One region of the Streptomyces liliifuscus genome, then DNA from elsewhere that is predicted to be linked to it. Evidence: riboswitches for the same ligand, from Rfam matches in the RefSeq annotation. Region 1 holds a riboswitch; each other region holds the start of a gene.
The links. A riboswitch is a leader RNA that binds a small molecule or an ion and turns the genes downstream of it on or off. The one in region 1 is predicted to bind cyclic di-AMP.

Region 2: another riboswitch for cyclic di-AMP. It lies ahead of JEQ17_RS49930 (C40 family peptidase); the one in region 1 lies ahead of JEQ17_RS08645 (M23 family metallopeptidase).
Region 3: another riboswitch for cyclic di-AMP. It lies ahead of JEQ17_RS27345 (transglycosylase SLT domain-containing protein); the one in region 1 lies ahead of JEQ17_RS08645 (M23 family metallopeptidase).

What each region holds. Positions count from the first base shown of each region.
Region 1 is NZ_CP066831.1:2,014,725-2,024,199, forward strand. It holds gene JEQ17_RS08640 (DUF6250 domain-containing protein) at 1-376, opposite strand, end outside; gene JEQ17_RS08645 (M23 family metallopeptidase) at 574-1,494, opposite strand; cyclic di-AMP (ydaO/yuaA leader) riboswitch at 1,497-1,663, opposite strand; gene JEQ17_RS08650 (alpha-galactosidase) at 1,959-4,040, opposite strand; gene JEQ17_RS08655 (tyrosine-protein phosphatase) at 4,210-5,007, shown strand; gene JEQ17_RS08660 (DUF6126 family protein) at 5,080-5,205, opposite strand; gene JEQ17_RS08665 (helix-turn-helix domain-containing protein) at 5,202-5,834, opposite strand; gene JEQ17_RS08670 (aspartate aminotransferase family protein) at 5,935-7,332, opposite strand; gene dxs (1-deoxy-D-xylulose-5-phosphate synthase) at 7,329-9,431, opposite strand; gene ispG (flavodoxin-dependent (E)-4-hydroxy-3-methylbut-2-enyl-diphosphate synthase) at 9,461-9,475, opposite strand, start outside.
Region 2 is NZ_CP066831.1:1,877,630-1,887,104, forward strand. It holds gene JEQ17_RS08095 (AfsR/SARP family transcriptional regulator) at 1-1,517, shown strand, start outside; gene JEQ17_RS08100 (DUF4394 domain-containing protein) at 1,719-2,579, shown strand; gene JEQ17_RS49930 (C40 family peptidase) at 2,673-4,103, opposite strand; cyclic di-AMP (ydaO/yuaA leader) riboswitch at 4,199-4,370, opposite strand; gene JEQ17_RS08110 (glycosyl hydrolase family 95 catalytic domain-containing protein) at 4,564-7,443, opposite strand; tRNA gene JEQ17_RS08115 (tRNA-Pro) at 7,709-7,782, opposite strand; gene JEQ17_RS08120 (DUF309 domain-containing protein) at 7,883-8,395, shown strand; gene cobF (precorrin-6A synthase (deacetylating)) at 8,475-9,245, shown strand; gene JEQ17_RS08130 (MDR family MFS transporter) at 9,416-9,475, shown strand, end outside.
Region 3 is NZ_CP066831.1:6,358,322-6,367,796, forward strand. It holds gene JEQ17_RS27335 (FAD-dependent oxidoreductase) at 1-417, shown strand, start outside; gene JEQ17_RS27340 (HAD family hydrolase) at 729-1,544, shown strand; gene JEQ17_RS27345 (transglycosylase SLT domain-containing protein) at 1,678-2,421, opposite strand; cyclic di-AMP (ydaO/yuaA leader) riboswitch at 2,425-2,589, opposite strand; gene JEQ17_RS50730 (DUF5959 family protein) at 2,947-3,867, opposite strand; gene JEQ17_RS27355 (CocE/NonD family hydrolase) at 3,941-5,935, opposite strand; gene JEQ17_RS27360 (peptide MFS transporter) at 5,964-7,478, opposite strand; gene JEQ17_RS27365 (polyprenyl synthetase family protein) at 7,848-8,858, shown strand; gene JEQ17_RS27370 (CHRD domain-containing protein) at 9,034-9,475, shown strand, end outside.

The DNA.
Region 1 (9,475 bases):
TGGCGAAGATGTCGTTCGGGGAGCGGACGTCCGTGGCGTTCCAGAAGTTGTTGAGGTCCGAGACCCGGTCGTTGACGCCGCCCGCGGAGACCGGTGTGGCGGTGTACTCCAGGACGTACGGACCCTGGAGCCTTCGCTTGAACCACACGGTCGCGCCGCTCGGCACGTCCATCTCCAGGACGCCCCGGGACGCGGTGACGCTGCCGCCGGCCTGCAGTTCCGTCGCCCACTGACCGAGGCCGTGCCGGAAGTCGTCGCGGGCGATGAGCCGCCCCGGACGGTGACGTACCGCGGCGCCCGCGGTCTGCGTGGGGACGAGTGCCGTGAGTGCGGCACCGGCGGCCAGGACTCCGAACGCTCTGCGTGTGGTCGTCATAGGGACCTCCATGGCGTGGAAGGCGCGTAGAAAGCGCTTGCGGAGATCACTGTGTCCCGGCTTCCGCACCCCTGTCGATACACCGCCCGGCCATGCCACAGAACCGCAACACCGAAGGCCGGACCCCGGGGATCACAGGGTCCGGCCTTCGGAGACGAGCGGAGTGGTACGCCGCATGGGGCGTGCCCGGCGTCGGGTCAGATGGAGACGCCCTTGCCGCGCAGGTAGGCCAGCGGGTCCACGTCCGAGCCGTAGTCCGGGGTGGTGCGGATCTCGAAGTGCAGGTGCGGGCCGGTGACGTTGCCGGTCGCGCCGGAGAGGCCGACCTGCTGGCCCTCGGTCACGGCCTGTCCGGCCGAGACGGAGAGGGAGGAGAGGTGGGCGTACTGGGCGTAGTGGCCGTCGTCGAGCTGGATGACGACCTGGTTGCCGTACGCGCCGCCCCAGCCGGCCGAGACGACCGTGCCCGCACCGACGGACTTGAGGGACGTGCCGGTCGGCACCACGAAGTCGACGCCGGTGTGGTACCCGCTGGACCACATGCTGCCCGACATCTTGTACGGGGTGCCGACGCTCGCGCCCGCGACCGGCAGCGTGAAGCCGGCGGCGCTGGCGTCGTCCGCGGCCTTGGGGGCGGCGGCGGCCTTGGGGGCGGCCGCCTTCTTCGCGGAGGACTGGGTGGCCTTGGAGGCGCCGGAGTCGGAGCTCGACGTGGCGGCGGCCTTGCCGATCGACAGCTTCAGGCCCGGGTGGATGAGCGCCGGGTCACCGCCGATCGCCTTGCGGTTGTCCTCGTACAGCTTCTTCCAGCCACCGCTGACGTCCTGCGTGTCGGCGATCTTCGACAGTGAGTCGCCCGCACGCACGGAATAGGTCTTGGCCGCGGCCTTCTTCGCCTCGGCCTTCTTGTCGGCGGCGGCAGGCGCGGATTCGGCGGCCTTGCTCGCGACATTCGAGACGCTCGCCACGGAATCGGCGGCGGACTGCGGAGTCGCGGCGTGCGCTCCGGTCGCGCCGAGCAGCGGAAGGGCGAGCGCCGCGCCGCCGGTTCCTGCGACGGCTATGGAGCGGGTGAAACGCTGGGACTTGGGACGGCGGTGCTTACCCTTCGCGGGCATGGCGAATTCCTCTCCGGCGCCTGCGAGGTGAGCTGTCGGGTGCGAGCTGGAGATGCCCGGCCGTGTTTGCGCACGACTTAACCCCTAGCCGTTCCGGAGACCGGAACAGGCGTTCTACCTGTGGGTCCCCCGCTCCTGCCGTGTACGGGTGGGTGAGCGGATTCCGGGCGGCGGCAGGATTGGGCGTCCGTCCGGATTGGTGGCGAACGTAAGCGACATGAAGACGCAGTAACAACCTTTGGGGTTTCCTGTGTGCCCCGTTCTCTTGATCCCTGACCGAAATGACGGTCACGCTGCGTAAAGCAGGGATCTCCCCCGTTTGTTAAATCCCTGAAAACACAGCTGAATCACGTGAACATGGCGACAGCGGACCGTCACGAATATGACGCTGCTCACGGAGTGCCGTTTCAGGAGCCTTTATTCCAGAGCGAGTTGGAACTTAGGCTCCATTACGGACACAACAGTCACATGCGACGCAGCCGGAAAACTGCCGCATCAAGGTCACCTTGCAGCCCCGTCCGCAACCCGTGATGCAACAGCACCGCACCTCGGTGGACTTCGCCCGTTTCGAGGCATTCGTACGCCGCTGCCGGGTCGAGTCCGCACAGTCGCACCGGAGCGACCGGCTCGCCGTAGTGCTGGGCCTGGAGCCAGGCGAGGACGACGACCTCGCCGTCACGCGTGTACTGGACGGCGCTCAGGCCACCCTCCGGCGCCCGCAGCCGGTGGAGGTCCCCGCCCTGCACGACGGGCCGGATCTCCTTGTAGAGCTCCACCCAGGTCCGCGCCTCGGCCAGCTCCTCGTCGCTCCAGCGGGTCAGATCGCCGCCGACACCGAGCACTCCGGCCATCGCACTGACGAAGCGGAAGCGCAACGAACTGACGCGGCCGTTGAGCTGGACGTTCGGGCTGTCGGTGACCCAGGCAGCCATGGTCCGCGCGGGATGCACCTGGGTGAAGCCGTGCTGGATGGCGAGCCGGTCGAGCGGGTCGGTGTTGTCCGAGGTCCACACCTGGTCCGTACGCGCCATGATCCCCAGGTCGATACGGCCGCCGCCGCCCGAGCAGGACTCGAAGGCGACGCCCGGGTGGGCCTCCCTCAGCCGGTCCAAGAGGCGGTACAGGGCGTGCACATGGTCCACCCAGAGCCGCTGCGGGTAGGCCTCGCCGGGCCACCCCGCGTCCGTGAAGCAGCGGTTGAAGTCCCACTTCACATAGTCGATCGGCGCACTGGAGAGCAGTGTGTCGAGCTGCTCCCAGAGGTACTCCTGGACGTCCTCACGGGCGAGGTTCAGAACGAGCTGATTGCGCAGCTCCGTCCTCTTTCGTCCTGGTTGGAACTGCACCCAGTCGGGGTGCGCGCGGTACAGCTCGCTGTCCGGATTGACCATTTCGGGCTCGACCCAGATCCCGAACTGCATCCCCAGCGCGTGCACCTCGTCGGCGAGGGGCTTGAGGCCGGCCGGGAAGCGGTCGGGGTTGGGCGTCCAGTCGCCGAGCCCGGCCCGGTCGCTGGTGCGCGCCCCGAACCAGCCGTCGTCGACCACGAACAGCTCGACCCCCATCTCGGCGGCCCGCCGCGCCAGCGCCCCCTGCTGCTCCTCGGAGATGTCGAACTCCGTGGCCTCCCAGGAGTTGTAGAGCACCGGCCGATGCCTGTCCGCGTCCGGGATCACATACGCGTGCTGGTAGGCGTGCCAGGCACGGCTCGCGCCGCCGAATCCGCCGTCGCTCCACAGCCCCGCGAAGACGGGTGTGACGAAGCTCTCCCCCGGCTCCAGCCGCAGCAGCCCCGAGTCGTCGTACCCGACGCCGCCGGTGATCTGCACGCGCGCGTCCGGGAGTTGCGCCACGGCGATCCGCCAGGTGCCCGACCAGGCGAGGGCGCAGCCGTAGACCTCGCCCCGCTCCTCGGTGGCCGCCCCGTCGGCGTCCAGGGCGACCCACGGCAGGTGCTGGTGCGAGGTGTGCCCACGCCGGCTGCCGATGACCTTCTCACCGTAGGTGAGTTCGGAGCGTACGAGCCGGGACTCGGCCGCCCACCGCCCGTGCAGCTGGGACAGCCGCCAGCCGTCGCGCTGCGGCAGCGTCCAGGCCGCGGAGTCGGCGCGCAGCACCTCCAGGGCGGGCCCTTCGTTGTCGAGGGTCACCCACCTCTCCACGACGTCGGTCCCGGCCCGCATCCGGTAGTGCAGCGTGATCCCGAGCCCGGAGTCGGAGAACCGCAGCCGCAGCTCGTCGCCGTCGGCCTCGTACGTCTCGAAGCGCCACTCGGTGCCGCGCCGCTCGTCCGTCCGCACGGACAGGGCGGGCCGTACGAAACGGGGGCCGCCCTCCACCGGGTACTCCTCGTGTCCGTCGAGGGTGGCCTCGAAGGCCCAGTACTCCGGTCCCGGGCCGGCGGCGAGTGCCTCGGCGTCGGCGAGCGCGATACGCGGACCCCAGTGCAGATGCAGCAGCGCGTCGTCCTCGCCGAGCCGCAGGGCATAACTGCTCGCCGGGCCCGAAAGAAGCCACGTACGACCGTCTTCGCCGATCTCCAACATCAAACCCTCACAGATCCGAACAGGCACGCTCAATCATCAACATCATTATGTGCCGCGTACGTCCGCGGCAACGCCTGTGGACAACTCATTGGCCTACGAATCGATGTCGTATCGTCGAGAACGCACCTCGCCGACGAGCCGCGTCGGCAGCCGAATGGGAGGAGCCCCCGTGACGCAGCAGGTCCCGTCGACCGAGCCCGAGCTGGCTGGAGTGCGCAACTTCCGTGATGTGGGCGGCCTGCCGACGGTGGACGGCCGGCGGGTGGCGTACGGAAAGCTGTTCCGCAGTGGCCATCTCGCGCACGCGACGGAGTCGGACGCCGAGTTCCTCGCGTCCCTGGGCCTGCACACGATCTTCGACTTCCGCAATGCCGCCGACCAGAAGCTGGAGGGGCAGGACGTCGAGCTGCCCGGCGTGCGGAACGTCAATCTCCCGCTGACCGACCCGGCGCACGGCGCGGAGTTCTGGACGATGGTCCGGGACGGCGACCTGGACCAGCTGCGCTCGATCCTCGGGGACGGCAAGGCGGCGGACCGGATGATCGGTTCCTACCGCGCGATAATCAAGGAGCGCACGGCCGAGCACCGCCAAGTGCTGCACTCGATGGCCGAGGACAGCGTCCCCGCCCTGATGCACTGTGCGGCGGGCAAGGACCGGGCCGGCATCTCCATCGCCGTGACCCTGCTCGCCCTCGGCGTCGAGCGCGAGGCCATCGTCGCGGACTATCTGGAGTCGAACGCGACGCACCGCCGCTACAAGGTGCACCGCAGCAAGTCCTCCGCCTCGGCGTACTCACCCGAGGTGATGGAGCTGCTCAGCCCCCTCTTCGACGCGCGCGCCGAGTACCTGCAGGCGGCGTTCGACACGATCGACGAGAAGTGGGGCGGGGTGGACGCGTATCTGGAGCAGGGCCTGGGCGTCACCCCCGAGATCCGGGAGCGCCTGCGGGAGCGGTTCCTCGACTGACCGACAGCCCGCCCGCCCGACGGCCGACCCGGCCCCCGCATCCCACATCCCGCCCTCGGAGTGCGCTACTGCTCACTGCCCCTGGGCTCCGAGCGAGAACAGCAGGTAGATGAAGGCGGCGAAGATGTGCCCGACCGCCACGTAGATGATGAGCCGCACCCACAGAGCGCGCGGGAACTTCTCCTCCATGTCCTTCATGGCGTCTCTCCAGGGGTCGTCGGCCCGAGGCACAGGGTGGCCGTGGGGCTCTGCAGCAGGGTGTGTACGAAGAGGAGCTCGGCCCCGTCCCGGTCCGCGGCGGCGATCCGGTGCGGGGTAAGCGAGTCGAAGTGCGCGCTGTCGCCGGGCGCGAGGACGTGCGCGGTGTCCCCGAGGCGCAGCCGCAGCCGCCCCTCCAGGACGTACAGCCACTCCTCCCCGGGGTGGACGCGCACGATGTCGCCCTGGGCCCCGTACGGGACGTGCACCCGCAGGGACTGCATGCCCCGGCCCGCCGCACCGGCCTGCCAGTACGTCCAGCCACCGGCCCGGGTGGGCTCCATGTCGGCGGCGCGCACGACGGCGTCCCGCTCGGCGACCGTCTCGCCGAGCAGCTCGGAGACGGTCGTGCCGTAGATGCGGGCCAGTGCGAGCAGCATCGGCAGCGAGGGCTGGCGCTGTCCGGTCTCCAGCCGGGACAGATGCGCGGGCGAGAGCCCGGCGGCGCCGGCCGCGGACTCCAGGGTGAGAGAGGCACGGCGCCGCAGCGCACGCAGTTGCGGTGCGACCGCGGGCAGCTCGTCGGCCGCCCCCGGCTCGGAAGGGCCCGTACCCTTGACAGGGTTCATGTCTCCATTGAGCCGGAGGCTTGCCTCTGAGGCAAATTTCTTACCTCAGAGGCAAAAAGCCGGTTTCACGGCGACGGGGCCGGCCCTGCGGCAGAGGGCCCTACCGGTTGGCGACCGCCTGCTTCACCAGCGTCTTCCCGAAGTCCCACATCAGCCCGCCCCCGCTGTGCGCGTCGTCCATCACCGCGGTGAAGGCCTCCACGAACCGGTCGACGTCCCGCTCCCCGACGACCAGCGGCGGGATCAGCTTGATCACCTCCAGGTGATCGCCGGAGACCTGGGTGAGGATCCGGTGCCGTTGGAGCAGCGGCACGACCACCATCTGGGCGAACAGCCCCTTCCGCGCGGCCTGCAGCATCGTCCAACGGCTGCGCAGTTTCAGCGACTTGGGCCGCCCGAACTCGATGCCGATCATCAGCCCACGACCGCGGACGTCGCTCAGCAGTTCGTACTTGTCGACGAGCGCCGCGAGCCGGGACTTCAACTGCTCTCCCGTGGCGCGGGCGTTGGCCACGATCTGCTCGTTCTCCATGACGGACAGCACGGCGAGGCCCGCCGCCATGGCCTGCGCGTTGGCCCCGAAGCTCGCGGAGTGCACGAGGACGCGGTCCATGGTCGAGTAGACCTTCTTGAAGATCCAGTCCTTGCCGAGCGTCGCCCCGACCGGCACATAGCCGCCGGACAGCGCCTTGGCCACACAGACCAGATCCGGCTCGACACCCTCCTCGTGCTGATAGGCGTAGAAGTCCCCGGTCCGCCCGAGCCCCGTCTGCACCTCGTCCGCGATGAGCAGTGCCTTGTGCTTGCGCAGCAACTCCTGTGCGCCGCGCAGATATCCGGGCGGCGGCTCATGCACGCCCTTGCCCTGGATCGGCTCGACGATCAGCGCGGCGACGTCGCCCTTCTTCAACTCCCTTGCCAGCGCGTCGAGATCACCGAGGGAGACGGCCGTGTCGGGCAGCAGCGGGGCGAAGCCGTCCCGGAAGCCGTCCTCGCCGTTCACGGACAGGGACCCGGTGGTCAGGCCGTGGAAGGCGTGCGTGCAGTACAGGACGCGCGGCTTCCCGGTCGCGTACCGGGCGAACTTCAGCGCGGTCTCCACGGCCTCCGTACCGCTGTTGCCGAAGAACACCCGGTCCAGATGCGGACTGTGCGTGAGCAGCTTCTCCGCCAGCAGCCCGGGCAGCGGCTGGCAGTCGAACCGGGTGAGGTCGGCGAGCTGGGCGTCGAGGACGTCGTGCAGCGCCTTGCGGACGACGGGGTGATGGCGGCCCAGACCCATCACCCCGAACCCGGCCAGCATGTCCAGGTACTCATTGCCGTCCGCGTCCCAGAAGTACGCGCCCTCGGCCCGCTCGTAGACCTTGTCGAAGCCGATGGTGTGCAGCATGCGCGGCAGTTGGTGGTTCAGGTGCTTGGCATGCAGCTCGTAGCGCTCGGCCCCGCGCTCGGCGAGGAGACCCGCGAGGTCGAACTCCTGGGGCTTGCTGGTGGTCATTCCTGTTTCTCCTTGGACGCGTGCTCCTTGCCCGCCGGCTTCTTGGCAGGCTGCCTCTTCGCGACGCGCTGCCTGGCGGGCTGCGCCTTCGCAGCACTCTGCCCGGCGGACCGAGCCTTCGAGGCGCCCGACACGGAGGCCTTGCCCGCAGCGGCCTGCCCGTTCACGGCCCGCCCCTCCGGGACCGGCCCCTCGACCGCGGGTTCGGCCTCCATGACCGTCGAGCGCGCCTCCCGAGTGGCCAGGCTCGCGCTGATCCGCCCCGCGATCTCGACCGGCGTGAGACCGATGTCGGCGAGCACCTCACCGCGTTTGGCGTGCGCGAGGAACTGCTCGGGGATCCCGAACCGCCGTACGGGTACGTCGACTTCGGCGTCTCCGAGGGCGAGCGCGACCGCCGCGCCCACGCCGGCCGCCCGGCTGTTGTCCTCGACGACGGCGACCAGGCGGTGCTCGGCGGCGAGGCCGGGCAGCGCGGGATCGACGGGCTTGACCCAACGCGGGTCCACGACCGTGCAGTTGAGGCCCCGCGCCTCCAGCAGTTCCGCCGCCTGGAGGCACACCGGTGCCATCACGCCGACGGCCACGAGGAGCACTTCGGGCCGCTCGCCGCGATGCAGGACGTCCAAGCCGCCCACACGGTCGACCGCCGGAACGACCGGCCCCACCGATTCCTTGGGGAACCGGATCAGGGTCGGGGCGTCGTCCACCGCGACCGCCTCGCGCAACTGGGCGCACAGCTGGTCGGCGTCGCGCGGCGCGGCGATCCTGAGCCCCGGCACGACCTGGAGGATGGACATGTCCCACATGCCGTTGTGTGACGCTCCGTCAACTCCCGTGACCCCGGCGCGGTCCAGCACGAAGGTCACTCCGCAGCGATGCAGTGCGACATCCATCAGCAGCTGGTCGAAGGCACGGTTCAGGAAGGTCGCGTACACCGCGACGACCGGATGCAGTCCGCCCGTCGCGAGCCCGGCCGCGGACACCGCGGCGTGCTGCTCGGCGATGCCCACGTCCCACACCCGGTCGGGGAACCTCTCCGCGAACTTCGCGAGTCCCACCGGGTGCAGCATGGCCGCCGTGATCGCGACGACGTCCTCGCGCGCCTCCCCGATCCGTACGATCTCGTCGCCGAACACCGAGGTCCAGGAAGGGCCGTTGGACGGCGCGAGGGGCTCGCAGGTGAGCGGGTCCATCACACCGACCGTGTGGAAGTGGTCCTCCTCGTGGGCGATCGCGGGCTCGTAGCCGCGCCCCTTCTCGGTCAGACAGTGGATGAGCACGGGCCCGTGGAAGCGTTTCGCGCGCCGCAGCGCCGACTCCACCGCGCCCACGTCGTGCCCGTCGATCGGCCCGACGTACTTCAGCCCCAGGTCCTCGAACATGCCCTGCGGCGCGAAGGCGTCCTTGAACCCCTTCTTCGCGCCGTGCAGCGACTCGTAGAGGGTGCCGCCGATGACCGGCGTGCGCAGCAGCACGTCCTTGCCCCAGGCCAGGACCTTCTCGTAGCTGTCGGTGGTCCGCAGGGTCGCCAGATGGTTCGCGAGACCGCCGATGGTCGGCGAGTACGAGCGTTCGTTGTCGTTGACGACGATGATCAGCGGCCGGTCCTTGGCGGCCGCGATGTTGTTCAGCGCCTCCCACGCCATCCCGCCGGTGAGGGCCCCGTCGCCGATGACCGCGACGACGTGGCCCTTCTCCCCCTGCACCTGGCGGGCCTTGGCGAGCCCGTCGGCCCAGCCGAGCGCGGTGGACGCGTGGCTGTTCTCGATGATGTCGTGCTCGGACTCCTCGCGCGACGGGTAGCCGGACAGGCCGCCCTTGCCGCGCAGCTTGGAGAAGTCCTGACGCCCCGTCAGCAGCTTGTGTACGTAGCTCTGATGGCCGGTGTCCCACAGAATGCGGTCGACCGGCGACTCGAAGACCCGGTGGAGCGCGATGGAGAGTTCCACCACCCCCAGGTTGGGTCCCAGATGACCGCCGGTCCTGGCGACCGCGTGCACCAGGAACTCCCGGATCTCGTCGCCCAGTCGACCTATCTCCGCCTCGGACAGCGCCTTCAGGTCGCGTGGTCCCCGGATGCTCTCCAGAATCGTCACGCTCGGCCCCCTCTCGGTCCGTGCTGCAGCTAACTCGCGGTGAC
Region 2 (9,475 bases), 140 kb from region 1:
GTGTGCCGGGCGAGGAGCCGACCCAGGCTCCGGGCGAGGGGCCGCCCCATGCGCCGGGCGCCACGCGGGACGAGAGACCCGGGCACGTGCCGGGCACCCGGTCGGGCCAGGTGCCGGGCAGCGTGCCACGCCACACGCCGGAGCCCCTGCCGGGCCTGACACCGGCCCGCCCGTCGGACGCCGTACCGGGCGACGAGCCCGCGGACGCCGGTGAAGGCCCCGCCCACGCCGCCGGGACCCTGGCGTTGCTGGCCCGTGCCCACCTCCTTCAGCCCGTCCGGCCGGGCCGGTTCGGCACACACGACCTGCTGCGCGCCTACGCGTTCCGCCTGACCCGTACGCATGACTCCGAGGCCGATCGGCAGGCCGCGCTGGTCCGTCTCTTCGACCACTACCTGAGCACGGCCGCGGCGGCCATGGACACGCTCTACCCGGCCGAGCGGCACCACAGGCCCGCTGTCGCACCCTCCGTCCATGTCTCGTCCGTCGTCGGCAACGCGGCGGCGGCACGGGCGTGGCTGGACGCCGAGCGGCCGACGCTGGCCGCCGTCTGCGCGGTGGCCGCGGACCGCGGCAGTCCCCGCCACGCCGTCCGTCTGGCCGCCCTGCTGTTCCGCCACCTCGACTCCGGTCACCACACCGAGGCGCTGGAGATCCACCGCCACGCCCTGCGGGCCGCCGAGACGATCGGTGACCTGGGCGGGCAGGCCCACGCGCTGACCAACCTGGGGGTCGTGCACTGGCGGCTCGCCGACGCGGGATCGGCCGAGGACCACCTCGTACGGGCCCTCGAACTGCACCATCGGACGGGCGACTTGGCGGGGCGCGCCAGAACCCTGTCCAACCTCGGCAACGTCCACTGGCGGCTGGGCAGCCTCCGCGACGCCGCGCACGACCATCAACAGGCCCTCGCCCTCTACCGGGAGACCGGCGACCAGGTGGGCCAGGCGCGCACGCTCACGAACCTCGGCAATGTCTGTCTTCGGCTCGGCGAGTACGAACAGGCGGCCGACCACCAACGGCAGGCCCTCGCCCTGCACGATCTGACCGGTGACCGGATCGGCCGCGCCCGCACCCTCTCCCATCTCGGCAACGCCCTTCTGCGGTTGGGCAGTTCGGAGGCCGCGGCCGAGTGCCAGGAGCAGGCCCTCGCGCTCTTCCGGCAGTTGGGGCACCACGGCGGCGAGGCGTACGCGCTGTCCGGTCTCGGCGACATCCGGCTGGGGCAGGGCGAGTTCGAGGCCGCCGTCACCTGTCAGCGGCGTGCCCTCGAACTGTTCCGTGAGAACGGGGAGGGCTACGGCGAGGCATCGGCGCTCAACGGCCTCGCCGAGGCGCTGCACGGCAGTGGCCGGCACGACGAGGCGCTCGACCATCACTCCACCGCGGCGACGGTCGCGGCCGTCACCGGTGAGCACGACCAGCTGGCACGGGCGCACGCGGGCGTCGAGCGCGCCCGCCGGGCCCTGGGCCCGTGGGTGGCGGCCACCGCGTCGTCGACCACTTCGGGGCCGTGAGCCCGCGGAGCCCCCGCCGTTCGGCCGATCCGCCGTTCAACCACCGTCCAGTGGATGTCCAGTCCTGCCCCATAGCTTGCCGTCGCCGCCTGTCGATCCGGCCTGCCGGATCAGGCGGACCAGACGGCAACACCTCTGACACAGCACACGCTCGCGCTCACATCCACGCTCAAGCTCACGCCGACCGAGAGGGAAGTAGCGATGAAAGCAGGGCTCAAGAAGAGAATGGCCGCGGCGGTCGCGGCCGCGTCCGCCATGGCGGCACTCGTCGTGGCGACGCCGGGCACCAGCCACGCGGCGCCGCCCCGTCTGCTGGCGTTCGGCATCTCGGCCGACGGTACGCTGATGGCAGCGTTCAACACCGACGACCCCGGCACGCTCAACTGGTTCAAGCGCATCGACGGGCTCGTCGGCGACACCGCCGTCGTCGGGCTCGACTTCCGCGTACAGAACGGACTGTTGTACCTGGTCGGCAACAAGGGCGGCATCTACACGGTCCAGATCCCGCCCGCGGTCCCGAACCCGCTGGTCACCAAGGTCTCGCAGCTCAGTGTTCCGCTGCAGGGCACGAACTTCGGTGTCGACTTCAACCCCGCGGCCGACCGGTTGCGGATCATCAGTGACACCGGCCAGAACCTGGCGCACAACCTCGCCAACAGCAGCACCGCCACGAACACCCCCCTGACCACGGACGGGGCGACGACCCACGGCGTCACCGCGGCCGCCTACACCAACAACGACCTGAACTCGGCCACCGCGACGACGCTGTTCGACATCAACACGACCTCGGACCAGGTCGTCATCCAGTCGCCGCCCGCCAACGGTCTGCTGGTCCCGACCGGCTCACTGGGCTTCGACACCGGTGTCAACGCCGGCTTCGACATCTTCAGCGATCTGAGCGCCGGCAAGACGATCTCGAACACGGCCTTCGCCACCCTGACCCCGGCCGGTGCCTCGACGTCGACGTTCTACACCGTCGACGTGCTCACCGGAGCCACGACCAGTGTGGACCAGTTCCCCATAGCCATCACCGATGTCGCCGTCTCGCTCGACATGAGCTGAAACCTTCGCGGACCTGCCGTCTCCGGAACGAGACGATCAGAGGCCGTATCGAGCGGCGCATCGCGCGCGCACCGATACGGCCTCCGGGTCGGGTCAGGCGGGCCGGATCACGCTGTGGATCGCCGGCTCGCCGGCCCAGTGGATCGACTCCTCACGGATGGCCGCCCCCGGGCTCGGCGCGTGGACCATCATGCCGTTGCCGCTGTAGATGCCGACATGGCCGACGTGCCCGTTGAAGAGAACCAGGTCGCCGAGACGGATGTCGGAGAGGGGCACCGCCACGCCCGCGACCGCCTGATCGTTGGCGGTACGCGGGAGTGCGACCCCCGCCGCCTTCCAGGCCGCCTGGGTGAGGCTGGAGCAGTCGTACGAGCCCGGCCCCATCGCTCCCCACACACAGGGCTTGCCGATCTGCGCACGGGCGAAGTCGACCGCTGTCGCCGCCTTCCCGCCGTAGCCCGGGGTCGACCCGGCGTACGCCGGAGTCGATCCGCCGTATCCCGGAGTCGCAGCGCCGTATCCGGGGTTCGAGGCACCGTCCGAGCCGATGGGCAGACCCGTGCCGATCGGCGTACGGGCGTCGACGGGCGGAGCCATACCGAACGTCAGGTCCGGTCCCATGGGCAGGTCCATGCCGATGGACGGGGTCGGAGCCATTGCCGGAGCCGGAGCGGCGGGCAGACCCATGCCGAACGTCAGGTCCGGGCCGCCCAGGGCGTCTACGGACCCTCCCGTGCCGAAACCGGCCGACTGCGGCAGTGCCTGGGGCTGTTGCTGCCACCATTCGGCCTCGGCCTGGCGGTAGCCCTGTCCCTCGGTGGTGGCCCAGGCGGTCTCCGCCGGCGCGGGTTCGATGGCCGCCACCGGCGTGCTCCGCCGGGCGGTGTGCGCGGAGAGCAGTTCGCGGGCCTTCGCGAGCTTGCTCTGGTTCCGCTGCTTGGAGGTCTTCAGCGACTGCCGCGGATCGGCGGCCAGTGCGGGCAGGACCTCGGTGGCCTCCTGCCGCTGCTGCGGCACGGCCGACAGCGCGGCGACGGGACCCGCGGTCAACTCCGCCACGGGTCGGGCGGCTGTCGCGGCGCCGGGTCCTGCGGTCAGCTCCAGGACGGGTTTGGCCGGCGCTTCCAGCGCACGGTCGGCCGACCGCTCCCCCGGACGGTCGCCGGTGCTCCTGGGCCGCGTCTCTGCCTGGCCGCGGTCCGGCATCCTGTCGGGCGGCAGCACGGCGGGGATGAGGGGCCCCAGTTGCGAGCGTCCCACGTCGAACCACTGCTTGGCGCGGTCGTTCAGAGCGGGGGCAGGGGCGGCGGCGACCGTGTCGGCACGTCCACGCCCCGTGTCGGGTCCGGGGGTCATACGCTCGCGCGAGCGCCCCGAGCTCATCGCCCGGGTCGCGTTGTAGTTCCCGCTGACGGTCTCCGCCTGGTCGTAGAGGCTGTTGATCCGCTGCTGGACCTCTTCGCGACTCGGCTTGTCGTCCTCTCTCGCGGGCGAGGATCCGCCGGTCGAGGAATACAGATCCACTGAGGTGGCGGCCGCCGTCGCGAGGGCGGGCCGGGGTATACCCGGGAGGTTGCTGCCTCCGGGGCGCGGGGTTCGTTCCGGCGCGATGGGAGCCGTACTCCTTCCGTGCTCCGCCTACCGAGTTAGCTGTCGGGTTCGGGCGAGGAATCCGGAAGGTATGCCCTACGGCCCTTGCCCTGTCGGGCGGTTGGGCCGATTCACCCCAAAGTTCGGTGGGTCCCCGGTTCCGGTTGCCGCGAGGGCCACCGGATTCGGCGGAGGCCGCGCGACCCGGCGAGGTTCACCGGAGGGAGTCGTGCGTCCTGTCGGTCAACTTAGCCAACATGTGCACCTCGTGTGAAGATTGAAGGGCGAAGTGTCCGATATATAACTGTGACCTTCGTCGTACCGGGTCGAGACATCGCCGGACTTCGGCGACTTCTCACGGTTCACCACTCCCCCTCTGCTCCCGCTGCTTCCGCTACTCCTCCAGTGAGAGGGCGAAAACGTGGGCCCTGGCCGGCCCCGAAGGCGCGGTCAGCGTGATCGCGGTGAGCTGCTTGCTCGCGTCGAGCTCGATCACCTGGTGGAAGACGGCCGCCTTGGTGGCCAACGGCCCGGTGCGCGCGTGGATCTGACCGGTGATCACGGCTTCGGTCTCGCCGAACTCGGGGCCGGAAGCCAGCCAGTTGGTGAGCGCGATCGGCGCGGCCTCGCTCGTTCCGTCGGCGTACCGGACCACCGAGGGGACGGTCACGGCCGCCGAGTCGCCCGCGCCGAGCACGTGCAGCTTCGTGAACGCACGCTGCGCGCCCTGCGGGACGGCGATCTCCTGCCCGGCCGCCACGAGGTTGTTGTTCGTTCCCTCACTGCCGTTGGTGAAGAGGAAGCCGATCCCGTTGTCCGTGGTCTGCCCGGTCTGCGGGAGTTGGGCCATGGGGTACGTACGGCCGGCGCCGTCGAAGTCCCCGTCGCCGTAGTACATCTCTGTGGTGATGCCGTCGTTGTCGAAGTGTCCGGTGAGATCGAGCTGGGTGACGGTTCCGCTCTGCGGCGGTTCCGGCAGCCCCCATGGATCGGCGGGCACGGTCATCTTCACCGGGGCGATCCGCAGGTCGGGCCGTGAGCCGGCCGGGTGGATCACCGCCTCCGCGTCGCGCGCCAGGTCCAGTTCGACCACGCCCTTGCCCAGGTCGCGCCAGGCGGGTGCGGGGCCACCGACTCCGGAGACCGTGAGCCGCCCGCGCAGGGAGTGACGTATCCGGCACGGCTCCCCGGCGAGACTGCGTACCCGCACCCATCGGGTGGCACCGCCCCGGCGGACGGCGCTGACCAGGAACGCGCCCTGGGTGCGGAAGTCGTGCAGTGTGACGTCCCGCCAGACACCCGGGACGGCCGGGAAGACACGGATCGTGTCGCCCCAGCTCTGGCAGAGCATGTCGTGCAGGCTCTGCGCGGCGGACAGCGGTGTCTCGATGACCGGACCCGCCTCGTAGTACATGGTGTTGGGCTGTACGAACCGGTCGACCAGCTCCCTTAAATAGGTGAGCGAGTCGTCGCCCCGGCCCATCTGGGCGGTGATCGAGGCGGCGCCGGTGAAGCTGTAGCCGCGCAGGGCGCCCTCGAAGCCGATCCAGTGCTTCAGCGACCGTTCGATCAGGTCGCGGTGTTCGGGCTGCTCCCAGTTGACGAGGCAGAGCGGGTAGACGGAGAGCATGTGGGAGTAGTGGCGGTGGGACTTGGCGAAGGGGACGCCTGCTCCGACCATGAAACCGTTCTCGTCCACCGGGGGGTCGGTCAGCTTCTCCAGCACCTCGCGCCACTTGGGCGCCAACTCGTCCGGTACGCCGAGCAGGTCGGTGGTCTCCAGCAGGGTCTTGCAACTCCAACGCAGCAGCGCCAGGTCGTAGTTGCAGTCGGGGGCGTTGCCGTACTCGGGCGAGTGGGTCGGTGGCAGATGCAGCCGGCCGTCGTCACCCTCGTACAGGAAGTGCAGGTAGTAGTTGGTGCTTCGGCGCAGCAGGGGGTACAGGACGTCCTCCAGGAGGCCCCGGTCCATGGTGTGCCGGTAGGTCAGCCAGACGTTGTGCAGTGCCCAGGGCAGGTTGCCGAGCTCCGGGTTGGCGCCGACGCCGGGGACGGCGACGGTGCCGCTGGTGTCGCAGGTGGCGTCGGTGGCGCGGCGCAGGCCCGCCGAGTCGGACCGGTACTCGGGGCGCAGGCCGCCGATGAGTGTGTCGGTGTTCTCGGCGAGGGTGCGCGGGACGGCGTCCAGCTCAAGGTGGTTGGAGCCGTGCACCGCCCAGTACTCCAGCTGGACGTTGAGGTTCCACCACACTGCGGGCCAGGGCGTGGACTCCAGCCAGGGCCCGGTGGTCGCCATGATCGGCGCGTCCTCGCGGGCCGCGGAGGCGAGTTTGTAGAGCTGGATCCAGTAGAAGCTCTGCAGCATCTCGTCGGGGACGGAGAGGAAGCTCTTGCGGTAGAAGCGGTGCCACCACGCGCGGTGGGTGCGCAGCAGGCTGGAGACGGGCAGCGCGGACGCCTTGCGGACCGCCGATCTCGCCCGTCCCTCGGCGTCGGTGCCGGGATGGGAGTGGGCGACGGCCAGGACGTACGAGCGTTCGTCGCCGTGTCGGCGCTCCCGGTGGACGGTGACGGTCCGGCCGCCCGCGACCAGTGACTGCACGACGACGCCCGTGCCGTCCGGCTCGCGTGTGGCCACCGGAGCGGGGTTGGGCTCCAGGCCCGCCGGAGGGTCCTCCCGGACGATGCGCGGGCTGACGGCGGGCGAGGGGACGAACTCCCAGCGGAAGTCGCGCTCGCCCGCGCTCGCGCGTGCGGTGACGAGCAGCAGCGTCCGGTCGTTGTGGACCAGCGCGCGCAGGGCGATGGTGCCCTTGTCCGTGGTGACCGTTCCGCCGACCTCGGCGTTCCACAGGTCCAGGCGCAGGTCGGCGCCGGTGATGGCGCCGACGGGGTGCAGACGGAGATTGCCGACCGGGAGGCGGGCCACGCCCCAGTTGTGGCCGAACTCCGGCCGGTGGTCCTGCACTTCGCTGTGGTGCACGGTGAAGCGCAGGACGTTGGTGCCGGGTTCCTGGTGGACGATCGAGCCGAGCAGACCGTTGCCGAGGAACGGCCCCTCGTACCAGGCGCGCGGCATTCGCTTCCAGCGCGGGTCCTGCCCGGCGAGGAAGTCCCGCCATTCGCGGTCGGTACGCATACCGGTGAGGGCCACGGGGCCGACGACCGGGCCCGGCAGCGCCGCCGCCGGTTCCGCGACACCCATCCCGGTCGCCGCTCCGCCGGCCGCGCTCGCGGCGACGCTGCCCAGGAACCCCCGCCTGCTGACACCCATCATCGATCTCCCGTCAGATTGATCCGATGACTCGGTTAAACGGGAGGGTAGGAAGCGACTATTGATGCGTCAATGGCGCCGACGCACTCGGTTTTCATCCGATGACTGACTCGCACGGGAACCCACACAGCAACCCATACGACAACCCATGCGGGATTCGCCCGGTCGTCGGGACGCCTGCGCGGAGACCGCGGGACATCGTCACCCGCCGCACAAACGCATCCAGCGGGCCCGCCGTTGTCGGCAGACCCGCTGTTCGATGCTGTCGGGACGACAGGATTTGAACCTGCGACCCCTTGACCCCCAGTCAAGTGCGCTACCAAGCTGCGCCACGTCCCGATGCGCTTCGTCGCGGTGAACCGCGTGATCGCGCAGACAGAACACTACCCCACACCCGGGGCTGCTTCGAAGGTGGCGTGGGGCGAGGGACAATCGGTGCATGAGCAGTGCTTCTGACGACAGGCGGGACCGGGACGCCGAAGGGCGGGCGCGCAACGCGCGGCCCCGGGACGGGCTCGGGCGGCCCCTGCCGTACGGGACCGACGGGGTGGAGCGGCAGCCCGAAGGGGTGGTGCGCGCGCCCGAGGACACGGTCACCGAGGCGCAGGCGCTGCTGGCGGCGGGCAAACCGTTCCACGCGCACGAGGTCTTCGAGGACGCGTGGAAGTCGGGCCCCGACGAGGAGCGGGCGCTGTGGCGCGGGCTGGCCCAGCTCGCGGTGGGGCTCACCCACGCGGCCCGGGGGAACGTGACGGGCGGGGCGCGGCTGCTGCTGCGGGGCGCCGGGGCCGTCGAGGAGTGGGGGGCGAAGGCCGAACAGCCGCGGCCGTACGGGCTGGAGCTGGCCGGGCTGGCCGCGTGGGCGCGGGAGTTGGCGGGCACGGTGGAGAAGGACGGGGCGGCCGTGGACGCGGAGGTGTGGGCGCCGCGGCTGCGGGGCGACGGGGCCTGAGGGCGGCCCGGGACCAGGGCCGGCCCACCTCGTCGGACGCGGTGACGGGCCTGTCGGTGGCGTGGGGCAGACTCGGGGTGTGCGAAAGATTCATGTCATCGGCATCGGGGCGGGCGATCCCGACCAACTGACCCTGCAGGCGGTCAAGGCGCTGAGGAGCACGGACGTGTTCTTCATCCTCGACAAGGGCGAGGCCAAGTCGGACCTCGTCCAGTTGCGCCGTGACATTCTCGACGCGCATCTGCCGGACGGGGCGTACCGCCTGGTGGAGGCGCGCGACCCGGAGCGGGACCGGGCCGCCGGGGGCGCGGGCTACTCCCCCGCCGTCGGCGACTGGCGCAGTGCCCGCGCCGACATCTACGAGCGGCTGATCACCGAGGAGCTGGGCGAGGACGAGAGCGGGGCGTTCCTCGTCTGGGGCGACCCCTCCTTGTACGACAGCACGCTGGGGATTCTGGAGGAGATCCTCGACCGGGGCGCGGTCTCCTTCGAACACGACGTGGTGCCGGGCATCAGCAGCGTCTCGGCGCTGGTCGCCCGCCACCGCACGGGGCTCAACCGCGTGGCCCGGCCCGTCCAGATCACCACGGGCCGCCGGCTCGCCCAGGGCTTCCCGGAGGACGTCGACGACGTGGTGGTCATGCTCGACGCCCACCAGGCCTTCCAGCGGTACGCCGACCAGGACATCGACATCTACTGGGGCGCCTACATCGGCACGCCCGACGAGATCCTGGCCTCCGGCCCACTCGCGGAGACGGCCCCACGCATCGCCGAACTGCGCGAGCGGGCCCGCGACCGCAAGGGCTGGATCATGGACACCTACCTGCTGCGCAGACGCCCCCGGGACTGAACGGGTCCGGCAGCGCGCCCCAAAGGGGCGCGGGGAACTGCGCGACCGGCCACGGCGGACCCGCGGTCGAAGCACGGACCTTCCGACGGAGCGTTCAGGGGCGCGGGGTGCCCCTGAACGCTCCGCACCACCCCCGCGGCAGCGCCCCGCACCCGTGCGGACGGCCCCGCATGCACGTGCCACCACCCGGTGTGAAGCTGACGGATGTGACGACCACCGACACCGCCGAG
Region 3 (9,475 bases), 4.3 Mb from region 1:
CGCCGGGTGCTCGGCCCGCTCGGCGCCTGGTGGCTGCGGGAGCGGTTCGAGGGGACGGTGCGGGTGAGCGAGGTGTCGCGGATCGTCCGCTCCGGATCGGAGGGTGGCCATCCGGCCCTCGCCGTCCGGACCCTCGACGGACGCGTCGAGGAACTCTCCGCGGACCACGTCGTCGCCGCGACCGGATACCGCGTCGATCTCGCGGCGATGGACTTCCTCGGGCACGAACTGCGTACGGAGCTGGCGGTGAGCCGGGGGACACCGAAGCTGGGCGCCGGGTTCAGGTCCTCCGTACCCGGGCTGTACTTCACGGGGCTGCCGGCGGCGGCTTCGTACGGGCCCGTGATGCGGTTCGTGTGCGGCACGGAGTTCGCCTCACCGAGGCTGGTCCGGCATCTGGTGGGGGCGCGCGGCTGAACGGAACCTCCGCTTCGTGCGCGTACGCATCGACGCGTCGTTGAAGCCGCCGAGCGGCCGCGAAGGCCGTGCGCGAGCCGTGTCCACGGGGCGAGGCCGGGCACGGGGAGGCGGGGCCGAGAGCGGGCGAGGGGCCGGTTGACCGGGGGCTCGGGAGCAGGGCGGCCATGGTCAACTGCTCCTCGGCGCCTGCGATTTGCCTCCGGGCGGCCGACGGATGGTGCCGACGGGCACCCCTGTGCCTGACGAGATACCGGACGACGTCCGGTTCCCGTCGAGTCGTTGGGGCGTTCGATCCGTATTCTCTGATCATGGCCGCACCGATTGCATATTCACTCATCGCCACTGACCTGGACGGGACGTTGTTGCGAGGCGACGACACCCTGTCGGACCGGTCACGCGCCGCGCTGGCGATGGCAATCGGGAGAGGTGCCAGGCACCTCGTGGTGACGGGGCGCCCGGCACCACGCGTACGCCCCCTGCTGGACGAACTGGGCAGCCAGGGACTGGCGGTGTGCGGTCAGGGGGCGCAGCTGTACGACGCCGGCGCCGAGCGCATGGTCTGGTCGGTCACCCTCGACCGCGAGCTGGCCGAGACGGCGCTCGGCAAGATCGAGGCGGAGGTCGGGGACGTGTACGCCGCGGTCGACCAGGACGGGGTCGACGGACTCACGCTCATCGAGCCGGGGTACGAGATGCCGCACCCGACACTCCCAGCGGTCCGCGTCCTGCGTCGCGACGACCTGTGGACGGAACCCATCAGCAAGGTGCTGCTGCGCCATCCCCTGCTGTCCGACGACGAGTTGGCGTCCGCGGCCCGCGGAGCGGTCGGTTCCCTCGCCACGGTCACGATGTCAGGACCCGGCACAGTCGAACTCCAGCCATGTGGCGTGACCAAGGCGACGGGGCTCGCCCTGGCGGCCGAACATCTCGGCCTCACCCCCGCCACAACGATCGCCTTCGGTGACATGCCCAACGACATCCCGATGTTCGACTGGGCGGCCCACGGCGTCGCGATGGCCAACGCGCACCCCGAACTCCGGGCGGTGGCCGACGAGGTGACCCTGTCGAACGAGGACGACGGGATCGCGGTGGTACTGGAACGGCTCTTCGGCCCGCGGCCCTAGCTCCGCGTCGCCGAGAAGGCGCGGCACCGGGCGGGCCCGCGGAGAGGTGGGTTCCCCTCGTCGCGGGCCCGCCCGGTACAGGTTCGCGGTACCGGCCCGCCCGGTACCGGCGGCCTGTTCGCCGTCGGCCCGCTCAGTAGGCCCCGAAGACGTTGTCGATCGAGCCGTACCTCGCGGCGGCGTAGTTGCACGCCGCCGTGATGTTGGCGACCGGGTCGAAGGGGTCCATCGAGGTGCCGGCCACGTGGTACGCGTTGAAGGTCGGGTCGATGGTCTGGAGGAGCCCCTTCGACGGCGTACCGGCCGCGGCGTTGGAGTCCCAGTTGTTCATGGCCTGCGGGTTGCCCGACGACTCGCGCATGACATTGCGGTAGATGCCGTCGTACGACCCCGGGATGCCCTGCTGGGCCATGATGTCCAGCGACTCCTTGATCCAGCCGTCGAGGTCGTTCGTGTACGTCTTCGCGGCGGCGGGGGTGACGGCGGACGCGGTGGTCGCCTTGGTCGCCGTGGCCTTCTTCGCCGAGGTCTGGGCGTTCTTCGTGCCGACCGTCAGCTTGAGGCCCGGGCGGATGACCGCCGGGTCGTTGCCGATGACCGCGCGGTTGGCCTTGTACAGGTTCTGCCAGCCGCCGCTCGTGGAGTGCTTCTTGGCGATCTTGGTCAGGGTGTCGCCCGCGACCACCTTGTACGTGACGAGCGAGACCTGCGGGACCGCGGACGGTGCGGCCTGGGCGGTCTGCGTCGGCTGTGCGGCGTGGGCGCCGGTGGCCCCCACGAGGGGGAGCGCGAGCGCGGCTCCGCCGGTTCCCGCGGCGACGATGCCACGCGTGAGGGTGTTCATTCTGGGGCGGCGGTGCTTGCCTCGTGCGGCCATGGCGCGTTTCCTCTCCGACGCCTGCGAGGTGAGCTGTCGGGTTCGGGCGGGAGCTGCCCGGCCGCATGCTGCACGCGGCTTCACCCCGAGCCGTTCCGGAATCCGGACCGGCGGCCTACCTGGGTCCCCCGCTCCTGCCGTACGCGAGTGAATGGGTGGTTGGGATCTCCGGGCGGCGGCAGGATTAGGCGGTCCATCCGGAGTGACGTGAACGTATGCGAGAGCACATGCCGTGAACAAGCCCAGAATTCACATCGCGATGTCATTTGCCTGTTCGGGACGGATGGGAATTCTTGATCCATTCGGAAGGCGAAGTTCAACTTGCTTTGAGCAAAGGTGAATCGACCGGCCGGGCAAAGTGACCGTCCGGGACGGACGTGACTCAATTCACTGGCACAGGTGGGGAATTAAGTGCTTCATGTGCTTAATGTGGGCAAGTCGGGCGGAGTCTGGATGTCCGCCCAGTCGACATAAGGGACTACTTGTCCAGATATGTTCTCGCCGCTCTTCGGGATTCCGGAGAGTTCAGTCCTCCGGGTTCCAGAGGGTCAGCACCTCACGCAGTTTCTGCCGATGGCTGTCGATCCAGTTCCCGGGAAGATCGACGGGGACGCACACGGTGGCCATGGAAATCGTGTCGTCCTCCACGATCACCTCTGGGCAATCCCGTTCTCCCGTGAGCCGAATGGAAATCGACGGGCCTCGCTCCACCGTCATCCAGGAGATGTCCTCGCCGCGATGCAATGCGGCGTCCAGGGCGTTCCCCCAGGTCTCAAGTCGGCGGCGCCACAGAGAGAGTTCGAGGCGGCCGCTGACGAAAGGCGTCTCAACGACGATCTCGGCAGCGAGGCCCGCCACCATCCGCGGGTGCCGGCCGAGGACCGTGATCCTGACGGAATTGCCCTCCTCGTCGGCGAGGAGCGCGAGGTCCGTCGGGCCGGTGCGGTGGTCGGCCGGGAGGTCGGCGTCGCAGAGGGCACAGACGAAGTGGGCGTCCTGTACGGAGTTCCACCCGGCGCAGGACGGACAGCGGCGGTAGGTGATCGGGTGGGTGTAGCCACCGGTTCCGGCGTCTGTGCGGTCGATGCCCACGCGGGTGAGGGCCGCCGCGAGCGACCGCCACGACTCGGGGTCGGGGCAGTAGCCGGTGGACTGGTTGCTCGCGTACGTGATCTCCCAGCCGGAGGCGGCCCGAGCGAAGCCCAACTCCCCGGCGGCGCGCACCGGTTTCCCGTCCGCGCAGGCCACGTGTTCGGAGCGGCGTGGAGCCAGGCGCAGGGTCATGGAGGCGTCGACGACGAAGGTGAACGGCTCGGCGAGCTCGTCGGCGGGGCGGACGGACAGGAAGGCGTCGAGGTCGGCCGGGGTCCGGATCCGGGCGCCGCCCCCGCCAGGCCGGACGGCCTCCCTTATGTCATCGGGCCCCACATAAGCGTATGCGGTCATGGGGTCCCTGCACACGCGATTGAGGTCGTGTGGCCCATGTACGCGTTCGCCGTCATGCGGGGAGCGTACGAGTTCACCCCGCGGTCCGCGGAATCCTTTTCTCCCAGGTGCGGTGGAACACCACCTCGTCACCGTCCTTGCAGATCACCTCGTTCGAGGTGATGAAGTCCGCCTCGTCGCAGGTGGTTTCGGAGTGTGCCTCGACGCTCGCGTCCCACGGCAGGTCCGGCCGGTGCAGCCGGACGAACCAGTCCGAGCGGGCGCGGGCGGACAGCGGGTCCGACTCGACGATCGTGTACGTGTCCAGGGCCTCCTCGGTGAATTCGAGGCCGTCGGGATACACCCGGGTGCCTCCGTACCGCGGGTCCACCTCCAGGCGCCACTCACCCTTGGCGACATCGCGGACGACAAGGCGCTCGGGGCGCGGCTCGTCCAGGGTCGCGGGGAAGTTGACCCCCATGGGCTCCGCCTGCTCCGGCTCCTCGAAGGAGATGGACGGGTCCGACTCCTGTGCGCGGAGCGGGAGTTCCAGCACGCTCCCCGAAGGGGTGAGGGTGAAGCCCGCCTCCGAACCCGGCTGGGGCCAGATCCACGGCCAGTACGCGGAGGAGACGGCGAGACGCACACGATGGCCGGGAGGGAAGGCGTGGCCGATGGCGTTCAGGTCGAGAACCACGTCCTCCGTAGAGCCCGGTTTCCAGGGAACCACCTGGTCACGGCCATGCCGGGCTGACAGGTTCAGAACGCCCCGGGTGACGAGGGTCGAGGAGCCGTCCGGGGCCACGTCGCAGATTCGGGCCACTACTTGTCCACACGTCGCCTCCGTGGTGAGCCTCAACCGCACCCGCGGGCGGCCCAGCACCCAGATCTCCTCCGGGACCGCGAAGTCGAAGCACGCCGACCTCCCGTCCTCGTCCCGCTGGTCGGGCGGCAGGTCCGCGTCGTTGCCGAAGGGGAAGAAACGGCCGGCGTCGACCCCCGTGTGCTGGGGGGACCGCACCACCACGGGCTCACCCCTGAGGGCGTACGTCACCGGGGCCACCAGGGGAGAGGGCCAGGCCGGATCGCCGACCCAGCGGCCCGGCAGCGTCGGGTACACCGTGGCGGGCGGATGGGAGTCGCTGACGTACGAGCGCAGGAGCGGCTCGGACATGATCCCGGTCTCGGTGCCCTTGAGCCAGTGGTCCCACCAGCGCAGCGTCTCCTGGAGGAAGCCGATCGCCGGGCCGGGCGGCAGCCCCCGGTCGGGGTACTGGTGCGACCACGGCCCGACGATCCCCCGTACGCGGTCGGCCGGGAGGTGTTCCGCCAGGCGCAGGACCGTGTCCCGGTACGGGTCGTGCCAGCCGCCGACCGCGAGCACCGCCGCCCGGATCGCCGAGTAGTCCTCGCACACGCTGCCGCGGCGCCAGTGGTCGTCCCTCGTCTGGTGCGCCAGCCAGGTGTGCAGGAACGGATCGACGGTCTCCAGTCGTTTGATCCACAGGTCGTGCCAGACCTCGCCCGCGTACACCGGATCCGGCGGGCGGGAGACGAACGTGAGCATGGTCGCCGCCCACGCGTGCATGTCGACGGCGAGCACGGAACCACCCATGTAGTGCACATCGTTGTCATAGCGGTCGTCCGTCGAGCAGACCGTGACGACCGCCTTGAGCGGCTCGGGCGCGAGGGCCGCGATCTGGAGGGAGTTGAAGCCGCCCCAGGAGATGCCGAACATGCCGACCTTTCCGGAGCACCAGGGCCGGGCGGCGAGCCAGTTGACGACCTCGACCCCGTCGGCCAGCTCCGTCGGCGAGTACTCGTCACCGGGCATGCCCTCGGAGTTGCCGTGCCCCCGGATGTCCACGCGTACGGACGCGTAGCCGTGCCCCGCGTACCAGGGGTGGCGCTGCCAGTCACGCGGGGCCGTCCAGTCGGTCAGGCGGTAGGGCAGGTATTCGAGCAGGGCCGGTACGGGTTCGTCGGTGAGCGGGCGCCACACGCGCGCGTAGAGCTTGGTTCCGTCCGGGAGGGGAACGCGGATGTCCTCGTGAGTCGTCTCGTAGGGGAAGGACGTACGGATGCGCATGGCGGTGACCTCCAGGGCCTGTGGGGTCTCAGTGGACCGGGTGCATCGTGCGGCGCAGCCAGGGCGCGGAGGCGATCACGAGCAGGCCCGCGGCGACGGCGATCGCGCCGTTGACGCCGAAGTAGGCGGGCTTGGAGACGTCGTCGTAGAGCTTCACGGTCTGGGCCTGGATGCCGTTGGCGAGGGCCAGCGAGAGGAACCAGAGGGACATCGTCTGGCTGGCGAAGGCCCGCGGGGCGAGCTTGGTGGTGGCCGACATGCCGGAGGTCTCCAGGAGGATGTCGCCGAGCCCCAGCAGGAAGTACGAGCCGACGATCCACCAGGCCGACATCAGGTAGTCGTCGTTGTCGTGGCCCGAGGTCGGCAGCACCATCAGGAGGAAGGACAGGCCTCCCAGCACCACCCCGAACGCGATCTTGTTGGAGGCGTGCGGCTGGCTGTGCCCCATCCGCACCCACAGCGCGGCCACGACCGGGGCGAGCGCCACCTCGAAGGCGCCCAGGGCGGACGCGTACCAGCCGGCGGGGAAGTCGAAGCCGAGGATCGTCGTCTCGGCGTTCGACGCGGCCAGCAGCATCATCGTCGAGTACGCCTGGAAGAGGATGAAGTTGAAGACCGTGGAGGCCAGGAACAGCACGATGTACGGGCGCAGCCGGCCCCGTTCCCCGGGAGTCACCCGGGGACTCCTGAACATCACCGCGAAGTAGACCACCGGCGCGATCACCGAGATCAGGGTCAGCAGGTCCACGAAGCGGCCCATGGTCAGCCATCCGGCGGCGGCCAGCAGGACCGCGAGGACGGCCACGGCCAGCAGGCCGAGGACGATCAGGCGGACGGCCCTGCGCATGGCCGCCGGCGGCAGCGCGAACTCGGCCGCGTTCCTGCGTCCGGCCAGGTGACGGCGGCCCGCGACGTACTGGATCAGGCCGAAGGTCATACCGACCGCGGCCGCCGAGAAGCCCCAGTGCCAGCCCTGGTGGTCGCCGAGCCAGCCGGTGATCAGCGGACCCGCGAAGGCGCCGATGTTGATCGCCATGTAGTACACGGCGAAACCGGCGTCGCGGCGGTCGTCGTCGGTGCGGTAGAGCTTGCCGACCATGGTGGCGACATTCGGCTTCAGCAGGCCCGTGCCCGCGCTGATCAGGCCGAGTCCCGCCCAGGTCATGGCCGCGGTGGGCACCGCCATCGCGTAGTGGCCGCAGGCGATCAGGACACCACCCCACAGGACCGCCCGGTACGAGCCGAGGATGCGGTCGGCCAGCCAGCCGCCGGCCACCGAGACCAGATAGACCAGCGTCCCGTACGCGGCCGAGACGGACGCGGCCGTTCCGGCGGACATTCCCATGCCGCCGTGGGCCACCGTGTCCGCGAAGTACAGGACGAGGATCGCCTGCATCCCCAGGAACGAGAACCGCTCCCAGACCTCCAGGCCCGAGAGGGTGAGCAGGCCCCTCGGCTGGCCGAAGAAGGCATGGTCGTCGGCGGGGTCCGAGCGAGGGCCACCGGGTTCCGGATCGGGCTCCGGATCGGGGTCGGACTCGATCGTGTCGCGGGACAAGGAGCATCACTTCCTGAAAAATGGCTCGCTTTCAGGACGTACCGCATGTGTCGTCCGTACCGGATGTATCAGTCTTATCGGCAGATCAAGAACATACCTTCCGTGATCGGATACCGCCCGGCTGGGGGCGGGGGGCAAAAGGGGGCAGGTGGAGCGTGTCAGGCAGGGTGGTGGCAGGTGACGGGCGGGCGCTCACTGTGATCGAAAGGCGACCGGATACGCTGACTTGAGTGCCAGCAGCGACACATCGACAAACACCCACAGCATCCGCAGCACCTGTAGTACCCAGCAGGCCCAGCACACTCAGAGCATCCAGACACCGCCGCTGAGAGCGTCAGCAGACAGGAGACCCTCGTGACCGTCGTCGGGCCGTTCGGGCTGAGCGTGCGGGACCAGGCTCTCGAAGCCGATGTCCAGGCCGGATTGGCGGCTGTCGAGGAGGGACTGCTCGAGGCCACCAAGAGCGAGGTCCCGTTCATCACGGAGGCCGCGCAGCACCTCGTGCGCGCGGGCGGCAAGCGGTTCCGGCCGCTGCTCGTGACGCTCGCCGCGCAGTTCGGTGACCCGTACGCGCCGGGTGTCGTGCCCTCGGCCGTGGTCGTCGAGCTGACGCACCTCGCCACGCTGTACCACGACGACGTGATGGACGAGGCGGACGTGCGCCGCGGAGTGCCCAGCGCCAACAGCCGCTGGGGCAACTCGGTCGCGGTCCTCACCGGCGACTTCCTCTTCGCGCGGGCCTCGCACATACTGGCCGACCTCGGCCCCGAGGCCGTACGCATCCAGGCGGAGGCGTTCGAGCGGCTGGTCACCGGCCAGATCCTGGAGACGGCGGGGCCGCGCGACGGGCGTGACCCGATCGACCACTACATGGACGTGCTCAGCGGCAAGACCGGCTCGCTGATCGCCGTGGCCGGACGATTCGGCGCGATGATGTCGGGCGCCGACGAGACGGTCGTCGACGTGCTGACGCAGTACGGCGAGCGGCTCGGTGTCGCCTTCCAGCTCGCCGACGACGTGCTGGACATCGCCAGCGACTCGCGCGAGTCCGGCAAGACGCCGGGCACCGATCTGCGCGAGGGCATCCCGACGATGCCCGTGCTGCGGCTGCGCGAGCGCGTGGAGCGGCTGGGGCTCGCCGAGGACATCGCGCTGTCGGAGCTGCTCGCCTCGGACCTGTCCGACGACGCGCGGCACGCCGAGGCGTTGGCCAGGCTGCGGGTGCACCCGGCCCTGGACCAGGCCCGCCGCGACACCGTGCGGTACGCGGAGGACGCCCGCGCGACGCTGGCCCCGCTCCCTGAGTGCGACGCGAAGGCGGCGCTGGTGGAGCTGTGCGACGCGGTGGTCCACCGAGCGGGCTGACCTGCGCGTCTCCCCGTTTTTCCGCGGGGTCCCCGCGGATTCTTCCCCAAGATCCCTTTTGTGTGTGACGCAGGTCACATCTCTGGAATGAGTCCAATCTAGGATCCGTTCCGTAGTTCATGCACAGAAGCTGATGCAGGGGGCATCAGCGGAACTACGGGGAGAAAAAAGAATCATGGGGACGATTGTTACGTTCGCACAGCGTCGTAAGAGCCTCGTCATGACCGGCGTCGCGGTGGCCACCGCGGCCGGAGTCGCCGCCGCCGTCATCCCGGCGGTCGCCGACAGTGGGAGCTCCGGCAAGGGTTCGAGCGCGAGCGCGGGCCACTCGGGGCACGGGGACCGGTCCATCGAGGTACAGAGCGGCGCTCTCGCCGGCGGCAGTGGCGGCACCATCCTCGCCGCGAGCCTGAACGGTGCCAACGAGGTGCCGGTGCAGGGCGGCCCCGCCGTCGGTGACAAGGACGGCGCGGCGCTCCAGTTCGTCAAGGTCAAGGGGGACAAGGTGTCCGTCGCCGTCAAGTGGCGCGGCACCGGCAAGCCGACTCTGCTCCACATCCACCAGGGCGCCAAGGGGGTAAACGGCGGTATCAAGGTCGACTTCACCAAGCTGCTCG